Regions from separate parts of the Glutamicibacter ectropisis genome, predicted to be linked through region 3. Evidence: riboswitches for the same ligand, from Rfam matches in the RefSeq annotation. Region 3 holds a riboswitch; each other region holds the start of a gene.
What was found. Region 3 has a riboswitch for S-adenosylmethionine ahead of QMQ05_RS01505 (O-acetylhomoserine aminocarboxypropyltransferase/cysteine synthase family protein). Riboswitches for the same ligand answer to the same signal wherever they lie in the genome.
Positions count from the first base shown of each region.

Region 1: linked by a shared signal. The riboswitch ahead of QMQ05_RS15895 (substrate-binding domain-containing protein) and the one ahead of QMQ05_RS01505 (O-acetylhomoserine aminocarboxypropyltransferase/cysteine synthase family protein) in region 3 are both predicted to bind S-adenosylmethionine.
Region 2: linked by a shared signal. The riboswitch ahead of QMQ05_RS16650 (flavin reductase family protein) and the one ahead of QMQ05_RS01505 (O-acetylhomoserine aminocarboxypropyltransferase/cysteine synthase family protein) in region 3 are both predicted to bind S-adenosylmethionine.

Region 1 covers NZ_CP125942.1:3,382,477-3,387,614, forward strand. The annotation lists gene QMQ05_RS15885 (ABC transporter permease) at 1-683, opposite strand, end outside; gene QMQ05_RS15890 (sugar ABC transporter ATP-binding protein) at 680-2,218, opposite strand; gene QMQ05_RS15895 (substrate-binding domain-containing protein) at 2,202-3,242, opposite strand; SAM riboswitch class I at 3,311-3,401, opposite strand; gene QMQ05_RS15900 (SdpI family protein) at 3,677-4,033, shown strand; gene QMQ05_RS15905 (CdaR family transcriptional regulator) at 4,108-5,138, opposite strand, start outside.
Region 2 covers NZ_CP125942.1:3,539,041-3,544,178, reverse strand. The annotation lists gene QMQ05_RS16665 (dihydrofolate reductase family protein) at 1-30, opposite strand, end outside; gene QMQ05_RS16660 (PaaI family thioesterase) at 77-493, opposite strand; gene QMQ05_RS16655 (long-chain-fatty-acid--CoA ligase) at 510-2,117, opposite strand; SAM riboswitch class IV at 2,493-2,610, shown strand; gene QMQ05_RS16650 (flavin reductase family protein) at 2,707-3,207, shown strand; gene dnaB (replicative DNA helicase) at 3,862-5,138, shown strand, end outside.
Region 3 covers NZ_CP125942.1:313,721-318,858, forward strand. The annotation lists gene QMQ05_RS01500 (CoA-binding protein) at 482-976, opposite strand; gene QMQ05_RS01505 (O-acetylhomoserine aminocarboxypropyltransferase/cysteine synthase family protein) at 976-2,349, opposite strand; SAM riboswitch class I at 2,468-2,562, opposite strand; gene QMQ05_RS01510 (histidine phosphatase family protein) at 2,674-3,234, shown strand; gene QMQ05_RS01515 (RNA polymerase sigma factor) at 3,330-3,827, shown strand; gene QMQ05_RS01520 (methylated-DNA--[protein]-cysteine S-methyltransferase) at 3,824-4,453, shown strand; gene QMQ05_RS01525 (shikimate dehydrogenase family protein) at 4,463-5,138, opposite strand, start outside.

The DNA of each region.
Region 1 (5,138 bases), 540 kb from region 3:
CGCGGATCCAACCCAGCCACCCGGGCTGCCGTCGGATTCTGGCCCACGGCGTAGGAATTCACACCCCAGCTCGTTTTGCTATAAACCCACCAGCCCACGACGCCGACGAGCACCATCAACCAGGCTGCCAGAGGAATGCCGAGGAATACGCTGCTGCGGGCAGCTTCAAAAAAGCCACCTGTTACAGCGATCTTGAGGTTTTGGCTGAAGACCAGTTCGAGGGAGGCTGCCACTCCCATGGTGGCCAAGGTGGCAAGCAGCGGGCGTAAACCCAAGGTGACAGAAATGCCGTTGATAATACCGATCGCGGTAGCGACCAGCACACCGTAAAGCACCGCTAAGAACCCCGGTGTTCCGCTGGCCGCCGCCAGAGCGGTGACCGTTCCAGAAAGTCCTGCCACCGCACCGGTGGACAGATCGATACCACCATTAAGCACATCATCCCCGCCGGCGATGATGACAATGGCCAGCCCCACCCCGGCGATGCCGAAGACCGATGCCTGGGTCAAGATGGTGAGAATATTTGAAGCAGTCAAAAAGTACGGCGAACCGAAAATAAATAGCAGAAGCACAGCGGCAATACCGGCATAGCCAATCCAGGCCGCGAAGCTTGGTTTCTTGGTACGCACCGAGCGCTCGGCGCTCACGGGATCTTGGCTTACGGGAGTCAGGGTAGAACTCATGCGTTCACCTCTTCGAGTGGGTTTTGAGCAGCTTGCCCGCTGGAAGCCAACTGCAAAATCTTTTCGGTACTCGCCTGGCCAGCTGGTAGTTCGGCGATGATACGCCCGCGATAAAGCACCAGTACCCTATCGGCGAGCCCCACAACTTCTTCCAGATCCACACTGACCACCAGCGCCGCGGCCCCGTCCTGAGCCAATTGGGAAATTTGCGCATAAATATGTGCGCGACTTCCGACATCCACACCGGAGGTTGGCTGGTCTAAGACCAGCACGTCGGACCCCTTGGCCAACCATCGGGCCAAGACGCTCTTCTGTTGGTTACCGCCAGATAGACCGGAGGCTACTGCTTCAACATTGGCCGGGCGGATATCTAGACGTTGCACCAGTTCCTTGGACACCTCGCGTTCTTTGCTCGGATCGAGCAGGCCAAGTCGGCGGCCCAGTTTGCGTAGGCTTGCGGCGGCAATATTTTCGCGCACCGTATTGCGCAAGAAGATGCCATCTTGGTGCCGGTTCGACGGGACGTAGGCTCCAGAGCGGGAGACAAAATCAGCGGCAGAAGTGACCGCTTTGCCATGTAATAGCGCGGAGCCTGTGTGTGCAAGGTTGCCGGTAACGGCATCGGCCAGCACCTCAATTCCCGACCCCAGTAGTCCTGTGACTGCGACGATTTCGCCAGGCGCCACCGTGAGGTTGATTCCGTTGAGCTTTCCCTGCACCGATAGTTCAGCTAATTCAAGTACCGGGGCATCAGCACTGGTTGATGCCCGAGTTCTCTGGTGTGAAAACTCATTAACTTGGTTACCGAGCATCAGCCCGATGACATCTTCAATGCTGTCTCCGGCCGCGAAACTTGCATCACCGACATTTTTGCCATTGCGTAGCACCGTAATTCGGTCGGTGATCGATTGCAGTTCTTGTAGGTAGTGGGAGATGAAAATAATTCCCACGCCCTGATCGCGCAGGTGTCGGACGGTGCCGAAGAGTTGTTCTACTTCTTCGTTGGCCAAGGGCGCTGTTGGTTCATCTAGGATCAGTACCTTGGGTTCAGCTAGCACGGCCCGGGCAATTTGGATGAGCTGCTGCTGGGCGACGCTGAGCTCATCAACAAACGCTGCAGCATCCAATTCTTGTCCGGTGGTGCGCAGGATGTCGGCACGTGCTGCTGCCTGCACTTTGCGCTCGTTACGCCACAGCCCAGCACTCTTCGACGTGCCAAGGTACAACTGTTCGGCAACGGTCAGACGGCCAGCCAAATGGCGGTCCTGGTGAATGACTTCAATACCCAGCGCTTCGGCATCGGCTGGGCGGCGAATGGACACTACCTTGCCAGCAAGTTCTATCTCTCCGGAGTCTAGAGTGTATAAACCGGTGAGGATTTTGATCAGTGTGGACTTCCCTGCACCGTTTTCACCTACGAGGCCCAAGACTTCTCCGGCTCGAAGTTTCAGCTCTACTTTTTCAAGCACGCTCACGGTACCAAAGGATTTGTTGATACCGCGCATGTTCAGCAGTTCATTAGATCCCGTTGTCATTGCGCACCTGATTCACATTGTCCTTGTCAACAAAAATCGGCTCGGCGTAGCTGGTGGCTGGTACCTTGTCGGTTTGCCCGTCGAGGAAGAGCGCGATGTTTGTGGCCGAGGTGGCCGCAATTTGCTTGGTGGGCTGAGCAACGGTGAACTGATATGAGCTCTGTGGATCTGCGATGAGGTCCAAGGCTCCGGGCTCTGCGTCCACGCCGTACAACTTGATGTCGTTATCTGTCGGGTCGATGGCCTGCGCGGCACCGATCAGTGGCATGTCCCAGCAAGACCAGATCGCGTCGACTTCACCTTCCGGTAGCCTGCGCAGTTGATCCTGAATCTGGTTCTTGGCATCTTCGATCGTGCCTTCGTACTTGTCCTGTAGCTCAGGGGTGATCTTCTCAATGTTTGGGTAGTCTTCCAGCACCAGATTCAGACTGTTGTAGCGAATACGGCACGGAGTCACACCGGGGAAGCCGTTAAAGACGAGAATCTTGCCTTTGCCATGTAGATCTTCAGCCATGGTGCGCGCCAGCGTGGTGCCGACATTCCAGTTGTCGCTGGTGACGTTGTTCTTGGAGTATTCGCTCTGGAAATCGATGGTGAACAGTGGGATACCGGCCGCATCTACCTTGGCCAGCGCAGGGGTTAATGTCTGGGCGTCGCCCAAGATGACCACGATGGCATCTGGTGATTGGGTAATCAGGTTTTCGACATCAGAGACGTGTTTTTCGTCTTTTGCTTCGGCCTGGGTGGCAATCACTTCGCCACCGAGTTCTTTGACCCGTTCTTGGATCTGCTGATACACCACGCGCGAGTAGTCGTGCAGGATGTCCTTGGCAGCAATTCCGACTTTTTTACCTTCGAGTGACGGCACATCGTTCAGTGACTGTTCCGTTTGTGGGGTGGTGTTTTGCGCCGCTACCGGTGCCACGTCAGGTCGTGGTTCCTTGAGCGAGCAACCGGTCAGCAGTGTTGCTGCTGCCATGGTTACTGCCAATAATTTCAGGGTGTTCGGGCGAGTGCGAGTCATGCCGTCCCTCTCTTAGACATAGTGAACCGAGGGATCCCGAACTCAAAGTTGCGCTTCGCTACCCGGGAATTCCATCGCTCCTGGCGTTAGCACTTTCTGCGGGTTGCAGACTTGCTGCGGCGTCACGGAGCCAGGTCTCTCAGCCGCTCTGGATGGGTATTCTTCGAGTTAAACATCGATCCGATGGGCGTGCCATTAACGCGTCACCGGAGGGAACAAAGCGTCAGAACTCTTCACAAAACACGGGTTCATCCGGCCAAAAACGGTGTCAGAAGTGCCGGAGTCACGTCATATTTCCGCATATTAAGCTCTGCGGATGAGTTGCACGTCTAACTGCACTGTTCAGTTTTCGTAACAGGACGGGTGTTGAGAAATATGGCCACTGTATAGACTGAATACAAAGTCACCATCTAAGGGAAATTTCAATGGACCCAATGAACACCATCAGTCTGATGTTTGGGCTGGTCATACTGACCGTGACCGCCAGCATTTTGGCTCCGATGACTGCCTCGGGCCAGCTCAAACGCAACACTGCGGTAGGCATCAAAACCCGTCACACCTTATCGAGTGATGAAGCGTGGTTGGCTGCTCACCGCCATGCCGCACCCACGCTCAGAATGACAGCGTGGATTGGATGGGTACTGTTGGCCATCGCCGCAGTTCTTTGCTTTATGCAGAAATTCCCGTGGGCGCTGACCGTGACCGCTGTCGGCTTCTGCCTCAGTCTTTTGCTTTTGCTCGTGGCAGGATTCCGCGCCAATAAGATTGCCAAGCAGTACCCGAGTAGTTAGTCGCTAGTGTCTCTCGTGGCGAAGATTCGGCCGCGAAGGATCAAAAATATCCATCTGCCAACAGGCTAGTTGCATTAGAAGATCTGTAATTGCCCCAAGGCAACTCGCGCATAAATCGCGTGCTGTAGGCGTAACGATTCACTGGTGAGGCGCGTATCCACACCGGTGACCTGCCCGATACGCTCCAGCCTCTGCATCAGCGTATTGCGGTGAATGTGTAAAATCTCGGCCGCTTGAGACATCGAAGCAACGCTTGCCACCACCAAGAGGGTTTTTGCTTGTTCTTGATTCAATTCCTGCGCAGGCATCGCAAGATATTTGAGGTTAGATACCGGTGTGCGGGCGATAGCCACCGCGATCTCTTCAGTCCACAGTTCACGATGCCCCTGATCTGGAATCAGTTCAGGACGTGCCACCAAGGTGCGCAATACTTCCGCCCGGGCCAAGAGCTCACCGACATCTGCCATCCCCGGGCCGCCAAGATACCGATCATCGGGTCCAACAACGCTTTGGCCATGATCTTCACTAGCCTTGCGAAGTCTCCACCTCGCGCCAAACAACGTCACCCAAGAGGTACTTACCCCTTGGGTTCCTGGCTGTGCAAAGGCTGACTCTTGCCCTGCCGCTTGTCCTTTGCCGACTAGACACACTTCCAAGTGCAGGTGCCCGCTGAGCCCATGTGCCTGAAGCATCCGGCCAATGATTTCCGGTGCGACATTCCCGGCGAGCAAGGCGGAAAGAATATCCCTGGCTTCGGCTGCCCGGCGAGCGCTACGCGAATGCTCACGTTCTTGGGCGACCAGCAGTTGCACGGTCAGCGCAATCAGCTCAGCTAGTGGTTCCACCTCATGGGGTGCACCGGTAAGTCCAATGACTCCACACACGCGGTCATTAATCTTCAGCGGAAGATTCACCCCGGGCTGGGTCCCGGCGGTTTCATCGCCGTGAGTGACTCGGATGACCCGCTGGTCTCGAAGCACTTCAAGGCTTCCTGCGTGCAACGTTCCGATGCGCGAGCTATCACTGGAGGCGATGATTATTCCATGCTCATTCATGATGTTCACATGGCGATTAATCGTTGGTGAAATGGTGTCGACAACCTTTT
Region 2 (5,138 bases), 380 kb from region 3:
GAACACGTCAAAGGTATAGGTGGCACTCATGATGAGCCTCCAGAAGCTGATTCGCTAAGTGCCACCTAGGATACGCTCAGGCCTTTGGCATATCTACGTTTTGGGTGCGTAATTGTCCGCGCGAGAGCTCTTTTCCGGTTCCCTGGTCCGTGATGATCACTTCCCATAACTGCTGGTTCCGTCCCTGGAAAAGCGCGGTAGCCACCACCTGTACTTGTGCCCCGGTAGAAGGTCGCAGGAAGTCGGTGGCATTGTGAACGCCGACGGCAAACTGGTTGCGATCTGCCACCGCGTAGCTGGCTCCAACACTGCCAGCACTTTCAACCATCGAGGTGTAGACCCCGCCATGAACTACACCCCACGGAGTGTGGTGGTTTTCGTTTAGGTCGGCGTGCCCACGTACGTAGGTGGCGGTGATTTCGTCAAAGACCAGTCCCAGACTTTGAGTAAATTGGCTGTCGTTGTCGGGAATTCGTTGTTCCGGGGAACTCATTGGTACTCCAAAAGTGTTAGGCGCCGTGCAGTTGTTCTAGCGCTTGGGCTCGTAATACATTCTTTTGCACCTTACCTGTTGAAGTCCTCGGCAAATCTTGCGGGAAGATGATGGTGCGTGGAACCTTGTAGCCGGCCAGTTTTTCTCGAGCAAAACTGATCAGCTCTTCGGCCTGGAGATTGGAACCTTTACTGCGGATGACATAGGCGACCGGTCGTTCGCCCCACTTTTCATCGGCCAGGCCAATGACTGCTAAATCGAGGACTTCTGGGTGGGAGGCTAAGGCTTGTTCTACTTCGATGGTTGAGATGTTCTCGCCACCAGAGATGATGATGTCCTTGGCCCGGTCGCGGACCTGGATATAACCATCGGGGTGCATCACTCCAAGATCCCCGGTGTGGAACCAGCCCCCGGCGAAGGCTTGCTGGGTGGCTATTTCGTCACGGTAATAACCAATCATGACGTTATTGCCACGCAAGACTATTTCACCCATACTCTGCCCGTCGGCTGGTACATCGTTCATGTTCTCATCCACGATGCGTGCAGATTCAGCGGTGATCATACCGACGCCTTGTCGAGAAAGCTTTGCCGCGCGTTCAGTCGGCTCTAGTTGCTCCCATTCCTCTTGGAATTCGCAGACCGTGTAAGGTCCGTACACTTCGGTCAAACCGTAAACGTGGACCACCTCAATGCCGAGTTTTTGCAGCTTTGAGATGATAGCCGGCGAAGGCGGTGCTCCGGCGGTAGTAATGCGTAGGGGAGCATCAAGCTGATGGGCCAGAGGGGAGTCGGCAATAATGGAGCAAACTGTTGGTGCTCCGCACAGATGCGTTGTTCCTAAGTTTTCGATAGCGTCCCAGACTGGTTCTTCACGAACCCCGCGCAGGCACAAGTGGGTTCCTCCGGCGGCGGTGACGGCCCACGGGGTACACCAACCGTTGCAGTGAAACATGGGCAGGGTCCACAGGTATCGAGTTGCTGAGGTGAAGCCTTGATGGTGTGCTTCGCCCAATGAGTTCAAGTAGCTGCCACGGTGTGAGTAGAGTACGCCCTTGGGTTTGCCCGTAGTGCCCGAGGTGTAGTTCAAAGTTATTGGTGCCCGCTCATCGGCGATTGCGTAAGGAAGTTGTTCATCGCTGGCCGTGGCTAGGAGTTCTTGGAGCGTGCCATCAACGTCTACGTGAGGGCGCGCGCCGGTGTACTGGTCATCGGTGATTTCAATGAGTGCCTGCAGGGTCGGATTTTCCCGCCGCAGGTTTTTAGTGTTTTCTAGTAGTTCCGTGTCCGCAAACAATAGCTTCGCTTCGGAATGATCCATGATGTACTGCAGTTCATGGGCGGATAACCGGGTGTTGAGTGCGATGAGCACTCCGCCAGCTAGCGGTACCGCATAGTGTGCCATCAGCATTTCCGGGGTGTTCGGTGCCAGCACCGCCACCCGGTCACCGGGGTTGATGCGTTCGGCCAGGACCTGAGCGAAACGATGGACCAAGCCTTCGAATTCTCGATAGTTATAACTACGCGTGCCATGCACAATGGCAGTCTTCTTTGGATAAACCTCGGCGGAGCGTTCAAGGAAGCGCAACGGAGTTAGTTCGGAATGGTTGGCATGAATATTGACCATGGAGGCATCCTTCATTCATCTTCTCTGGCAACGGTGGCAGACAGTATTGGTGTGACCCGGAACACTGTAATCCTTATCCTTACATGAACCTCAGCGTCAAAGTTAGAAACGTAGTTTCATATCGGCGAGTGGATGAGAAATAGCGGTGACGGTTCGCGGATTGGTGAGGTCGGTGGTCTGTCATAAGTTAATGCGTTACGACTTACATCACATGGTCGATGACTACGAAAAGCCTTAGATGCGGGTGATTTCGCGAATAAAAGACTGTGCGGGATAGTCAAAGGGGTATCGATGTCGAATATTTTGTTGAATATTGCGATTTGCGAAGTCATTTGTTTGACGGTGCTTCGTCATGAGCCATATCGTTTTAAACAGAATCAAGAGCATCAGCTAAGAGCCCTGGCTTGCTGATCGGCAACCCTCTCAACGGTAGTGGGGTGCTCCAGGTGAGGATTCGGTTCTGCACTAAATGGTGTCGGAACAAGTACCGCGCACGGCGTGAAACCTCAGTGGGAACTAGTTCGGTTCATCCCGAATCACAACGTCCACTGGGTCTGGCGCAGTGGGCAAGACCCGAAGGAATCGAGCCATGTCATTAAATCGTGAACTTGACCCGTTATCGTTGCGTAAGGTTTTCGCTCAGCACCCCTCAGGTGTTGCTGCTCTGTGTGCAAAGATTGACGGTGTTAAGACCGGAATCGTTGCATCGTCATTCACTGTCGGAGTTTCACTGGAACCTGCATTGGTAATGTTTGCAGTCCAGAAGTCGTCTAATACGTGGCCGAAACTGCGTGCCGCTAGCCATATTGGGGTTTCGGTGCTCAGTGATCAGAATGATGGCGTGTGCGCGCAGATTGCTTCGAAGAACGGTGACCGTTTCCGTGGTATCAATACCGTGACCTCTGAAGAGGGCGCACTATTTGTCGAAGAGTCCACCTTGTGGCTGGAGACCTCAATTTACAACGAAGTTGAAGCAGGAGATCACTGGGTTGTGCTTTTGGAGGTGCATGGGCATCACGTATCGCAGCACTCCCCACAGATCTTCCATGATTCTCGATTTCATTCCATCCCAGTTCCTGAGCTCGTCTAACCCCTCCGGTAAGTAGCTTGCGCGAGGCTCGGTGCGGATCACAACAGTGATCCCCACCGAGCCTTGTTGATTATTGAGCACGTTGAACCCGGCAAAGGGTTATCCACGGTGCGAACGAGGGAACCGACGCAAAAATGTGGACTACTGTTCATCTGGGGTTGATCCAGTTCAATTTAAAGCTGGTGACTAAGTCTTTTGTGATCATGGGTGTATCCACATGTTTATCCACACACTTGTGGGTAGATTGTGTGGAACCGTGTATAAAAGGCGAAAAACCCTGAATTTCGGGCATTTTTGCTTGTTGATAACTTCTGGGGACATAGCGTTATCTTCAATAAAATAACTTTCTGTCCACAACTGTGACAACGTATAATGCCTAGTCAGTAGCTAGTAATGATTAAAATATGGCGGTAATCCACAGAGTTCTCCCCAGATAGTAAACAGGCTAATCCACAAGTGAGAGTGCGTTATGCACAGAAGCTGTGGATAATGAGGTTTACGTGGCTAAATATCAGCCCTACTGTTGGCCTTGGGACAGAAATATCCACAGACGTTTTCCATCAAACTGTCGGTATCAACTGACAAGATGAAACGTGGCCGCCTGGCATGGAAGATCTTTCCCAGTGCGGTCAAGAGGGGATGGAAGTGTCTGCAATGAGTGCTGAGCCGGTTTACGAGGGACGAGAATCCGACGCAGGGCGCAAACCGCCGCAGGATGTCGAAGCTGAAATGTCTGTGCTCGGCGGCATGATGCTATCCAAGGACGCCATCGCCGACGTTGTGGAGGCGTTGCGAGGAACCGACTTCTACCGTCCGGCCCACGAATCCATTTACGAAGCCATCATCGACTTGTACGGTCGAGGCGAACCTGCCGATGCCGTGACCGTGGCTGACCTACTGACCAAGCGTGGCGAAATTTCCCGCGTAGGCGGTGCCGCGTACCTTCACAACCTTATTCAGCAGGTACCTACCGCAGCTAACGCTGGCTACTATGCAGAAATCGTGCGCGAACGCGCCGTGCTGCGTCGCCTCGTTGATGCCGGAACGCGCATTGTCCAAATGGGCTACTCACCCGACGGTGAAGTTGATGCCATCGTTAATGAAGCGCAGGCCGAGGTCTACAAAGTTGCAGAAAACCGCAGCAGCGAAGACTACGTACGCCTTTCGGACATTATCGAAGGCACTGTCGATGAAATCGAAAACGCCGCCAACGCAGGAGATGGCATCACCGGTGTCCCTACCGGATTCTACGAATTCGACGAACTGACCCAGGGCCTGAAGGGTGGGCAGATGATCATCATCGCTGCCCGTCCTGCAGTAGGTAAATCAACCTTCGCGTTGGACTTCGCCCGCTCTGCAGCCATTAAGAACAACATGGCTACCGTCTTCTTCTCCTTGGAAATGGGTCGCAATGAAATTGCGATGCGCCTGCTTTCCGCCGAAGCCTCGATCCAGCTCCAGGATCTGCGTAAAGGTTCGGTGGAAGATGCCCAGTGGACCAAGATTGCCACCACCATGGGGCGTTTGAACGAAGCGCCACTGTTCATCGATGATTCGCCGAACATGTCCATGATGGAAATTCGTGCCAAGTGCCGTCGCCTGAAACAGCGCAACGAGTTGCGCATGATCATCCTTGACTACCTGCAGCTGATGAGCTCAGGTAAGCGCGTGGAATCACGCCAGCAGGAAGTTTCCGAGTTTTCGCGTAACCTCAAGCTGTTGGCTAAAGAACTCGACGTTCCACTAATTGCCTTGTCCCAGCTGAACCGTGGTTCTGAACAGCGAACTGACAAGAGGCCAATGGTCTCGGACCTTCGTGAGTCCGGTTCCATTGAGCAGGACGCCGACATGGTGATCCTGTTGCACCGTGACGACGTCTACGACAAGGAAAACCGCCCGGGTGAAGCCGACGTGATCATCGCGAAGCACCG
Region 3 (5,138 bases):
GGCGCGTTAATGGAAGTTATCAGCGTCGAATAATCGACGTCAGTGCAGATGCTAAATCGTGTGGCCACCACGAGACTCATGAATTTGAGCACCAGTCAGAGGAAGCACTGTTGGGAAGGACGACGGTAGTAGTCTCTTATTGTGACGCGGGCAGAACCTAGGATAATGGGATTGAAGTTCGTAACTAGTGTGCGGCCGTGGCCTGCACACTGGATAACTTCTAGAGAAAGACTGGCGCAATCATGATGAAACTTGAGGAGCTTCTCGCGCAGAGGCCCGTGAACGAAAAGCTCGCGTCCAAGTTTGAGGATCAATTGCGCGCCGAACTCCGTGCCTATGGCCGTAAAGAATCGCGTGAATAATCTGAGTCAACGAAGGCATCCGTGGCTGAGACCATAAAAGTCTTATCTGCAATTGAAAACGAACGCCGGCGGCGGAAAACCTTTAGGGTCATCCGCCGCCGGCGTTCGTATTGCAGTGTTTAGGCGAGTACCTGACGCTTCGAAGAAATCACGCCGGTATTAAAGCCCGCCAAGCGCAGCCCACCATGGAATCGAGCGTGCTCAATCTTGACGCAACGATCCATCACAACGTTCAAGCCAGCAGCCTCTGCGCGCTGGGCTACCTCTTCATGCCACGAGCCAAGCTGCAACCAGAGAGTCTTGGCCCCTACAGCTAATGCCTCATCCAGAACGGTCGGCAGGTCATCGTGCTTGCGGAAGACCTCAACCAGGTCCGGAGTCTCTGGCAGGTCCGCGAGGGACTTGTAGACCGGCTGGCCCAAGATCTCATCGAGTACCGGGTTGATGAAGTACACCTTGTACTTGGACGACGACAACAAGTAGGTTGCGACGAAGTAGCTGGCGCGTGAAGGCTTATTGGAAGCGCCCACGATGGCGATGGATTTGGTTTCGCGCAGGATGTTCAGCCGTTCGGCTGCTCCCGGACCTTCCCAAGTGCGTTCGGTGGTGCTCATTAGTTAGCTCCCTTCGGTGCTGCAGGAATGGCGCAGGCTGCACCGTCATAGGTAGGTGCTGCAAATTCTTCAGCGGACCCATCGGTGGCTTCCTGTGATGCAGTCAATGCTTGGTCAAGGTCCCAGATGATGTCCTCGACATCTTCTAGACCCACTGAGAGGCGAATTAGGTCTTCGGGAACGCCGGCTGCCACCAACTGCTCTGCACTTAGCTGTTGATGGGTGGTGGATGCGGGGTGCAGCACCAGGGTGCGAGCATCACCGATATTGGCCAAGTGGCTGGCCAGCTGCAGAGCTTCAATGAACTTGGAACCAGCCTCACGGCCACCCTTCACGCCAAAGCTGAAGACCGAGCCGACGCCCATGGGCAACAATTCTTTTGCGTGGGCATATTGCGGGTGGGATTCCAGACCAGCGAAGTTCACATAGGTCACGCGTGGATCTGCTTCAAGCCAGGCAGCAACCTGCTTCGCGTTGGAAAGGTGGTTATCCATACGCTGCGGCAAGGTTTCCAAGCCCTGCAAGAGCTGGAATGCCGACTGAGCTGGCAGCGCAGGACCAAAGTCGCGCAGCTGCTCGCTACGAAGCTTGGTCAAGAAACCGTACTCGCCAAAGTTGGCCCACCAGGAAACGTTGCCGTAGCTGGCCACCGGTTCGGTCATGGTGGGGAACTTGCCGTTGCCCCAGTTGAACTTGCCCGACTCAACAACGACGCCACCGAGCGTGGTGCCATGGCCACCAATGAACTTGGTTGCTGAGTGAATGACAATATCCGCACCGTGCTCAATAGGGCGCAGAATGTATGGGGGAGTGAGAGTGGAATCAACCACTAGCGGGATCAGGTGACGGTGTGCCACCTCGGCCAGCCCCTTAATATCGGCAATGTCGCCCGACGGGTTCGCCACTACTTCGGTGTACACCGCCTTGGTGTTCTCCTGGATGGCGGCTTCAAAATCGGCCGGATCATTGGAATCAATGAAAGTGGTGTCGACGCCAAAACGACGCAACGAAACATCAAGCTGGGTGATGGTTCCGCCATAAAGCTTTGAGGACGCGACAATGTGATCCCCGGCTTGTGCCAGGGCAGCGAAGGTAACGAATTCGGCGGCCATGCCCGAACCAGTAGCTACGGCACCGATGCCTCCTTCCAAGGAAGCAATTCGTTCTTCAAAAGCAGCGACGGTCGGGTTGCCGATACGCGAATAGATATTTCCGTACTTCTGCAAAGCAAAAAGGTTGGCTGCATCGTCGGCATCTTTAAAGACGAATGAAGTGCTCTGATAGATAGGGACTGCACGGGCGCCGTGCTCGGCATCGGGGGTACCACCGGCGTGCAATGCACGGGTGCGGAATCCAAACTGATGATCTGCCATGTGGGCTTACGACTCCTTGTCGATTGGGTTTTCGCTCTTCACCGCTAGGCGGTAGTGCGATCGAGGCAGGAATCCCGGAATCAATGTCGCAACTCGTTGTGGTTAAACAAGGTATGCGGCTGCATCGTTTCTGGCGGTAGCACCGTAACCACCGGATGTGGCAGGTTGCTGCGGCGTCATCGAACCAGATCTCTCAGCCGCTCGGGATGGTGTAACAATCTTCGCAACATGACCGTTCGTGACCTAACTATGAGTCTTAACGTTGCGTATTGGACGTAATATCGGAGATTCTTCGATTCGTTGGCGCGCCGGTAGGCTTGGATCATGGATACTGCGCTGGTGTTGATCAGACACGGACTGACCGATTGGAATCTGGTAGGCCGTCTTCAGGGGCGCACTGATATCCCCTTGAATGAGACCGGACGTGAACAGGCCCGCAGAGTTGGACGCGAACTAGCTGGTCAAGGTTTTTCCCTCGTTCTGGCATCACCGCTAGGGCGGGCTCAGGAAACCGCAGCGTTGATTGCTGAAGAACTGAACATTGATACAGGACGGCCAGTCCCGGAATTAATTGAGCGCGGTTTTGGACCTCTGGAAGGCCGAATCATGGCCGAGGTCAGTGACGAAGAGTCAGCAGCGTTGCGGGATCAACTGGAGCCCATTGCACATATTCTGAACAGAGCTATTCCTGCACTACTGAATCTGTGTGAAGAGCACGCAGGTAAAAAGGTAGCCGTAGTTAGTCATGGCGCGACCATGCGTGTCATCCGTGATGCGCTCGCAGGGACCAAGCTCCCACGTGGCGTGGAAAACGGTGAGATTATTCAGATAGATATCCAACGCCTCAAAGAGTTGGCTGAAGAGTTGGATTTGGTGAGCTGCTAGAGGCTCAAAATTTTTTGTCCCTCGACCTCACACTTTTGCTGCGCGATACGTTTACATGGTGAAAGCCCGTTACGGTGCCAATCTTCAGGAGAGCCATGCAAATACCGTTTGAGCGGATAGTCCAGGATTATGGGCTGAACGTACTGCGGGTTTGCCGTGCCCTACTTGATGAACACCGTGCACAAGATGCTTGGTCTGAAACCTTCCTTTCCGCGCTCAAGGCTTATCCGCAACTTGCTGAGGATGCCAACGTATCAGCCTGGCTTGTACGCATTGCACGGAACAAGGCCATCGATGAGCTGCGTAAGAATAAGCCAGAAATTCTTGATGATCATCAGCAGTGGGAACATGCTGATGAGCAAGTGAACCTTGAGATGGAAGCCGACAATCTCCAACTATGGCAGGAAGTGTCAAAACTTCCGCAGAAGCAACGAATGGTAGTTGGCTATAGATATCTCGGCGGTCTGAGCTACGCGCAGATAGCCCAGCTAGTTTCTGGGAGCGAGGCCGCCGCACGGCGTGCTGGTAGTGACGGGATCAAAAACCTTCGCCGAATACTCGGCGATGACTCACTGTGGCGGGAGCAGTCATGACGCAGGCAAAATTCAACTCCTCGGCAACCGGAGAAGAAGCTGAGCTTTTGGCGCAGCTTGGAAAAGAACTTCGGGCTAAAGCGAAAGCATCGGACCTACTGGATGTTTCCTACCGTGTGATTGATAGCCCTATCGGCTCGCTCCTGCTGGCTAGCACTCCAGCTGGTCTGGTGCGTGTGGCCTTTGAGAGCGAAGATCATGACAAAATCCTTGAGCTACTGAGTCAGAAACTCAGCCCGCGAATCCTTAAAGACTCGTCGCGACTGGACGCCGTGGCTCGGCAGCTTGATGAGTATTTTGCTGGATCCCGCCGCAATTTTGATGTGCCGCTGGATTTGAAACTTTCCACTGCTTTCCGGCGTCAAGTGCAATTAGAACTGGGCGAAATTGGCTACGGGCAAACGTGGAGTTACTCGCAAATGGCGGAGCGTATCGGCAACCCGAAGGCGGTGCGTGCTGTGGGTTCAGCGTGCGCGACCAATCCGATTCCCATTGTCCTGCCATGCCACCGGGTACTACGAACTGATGGTTCACTCGGTGGTTATTTAGGTGGGCTGGAAACGAAAACTCAATTGCTGAAGTTGGAGAATCCAGACTTCGGTGGCGCAATGAGGACCCTTTTCTAGTTTTATTGATCAGTTGTTTTCGCGGATGCGCATCAAGGAGAGCTCAAGCTGCTCTTTGGCCTGTTCACCCAAACCCAGTATTGGGATCATCGCCTCGGCCTGAAGCAATAGGTGCTGCCAGCCATCTGAATATTCCAGGCCTTGCTCCATGGCGGACGTGATTGTTCCCGTGGTGTGCTCGCTATACACAAAGTCATAGACAAAGGTTCCAGACGAAAGCTCTTGTGTACCCCAAGGCGCCACGTCTTCACGATACTTTCCTATAGGTGTGGCGTTAATGATCAAGGTGGCTTGCATGGCGGCTTCGGCAACGTAAGAGAAGTCCACTGTCCTTCCTGAAATCCCCATGGAACGTGCCAAGGATAAAAGCTCTTCGGCGGCCATGTGATTTCGGTCAGTGATAGTGATGGTGCCGATGTTTCCCTTGAGCGCAACCAGGGCAGCACGAGCTGCACCACCAGCGCCGATGAGCAATACGTGTTCATGGATTTTGGTGGCGAGTCTTGCTTCTACTGCAATCAAATCAGTGTTGTAAGCATTCAGTTTGCCGTCCTGACGAATCAGGAGGTTCGCTGCACCGCTGAGACTGACCTGTTCTGAGCGCTCGTCCGCGATGGCCGCGGCCCACTGCTTGTGCGGCATGGTCACGTTGGCGCCTATGACTTCTGAAGAGAGCAAGCCATCA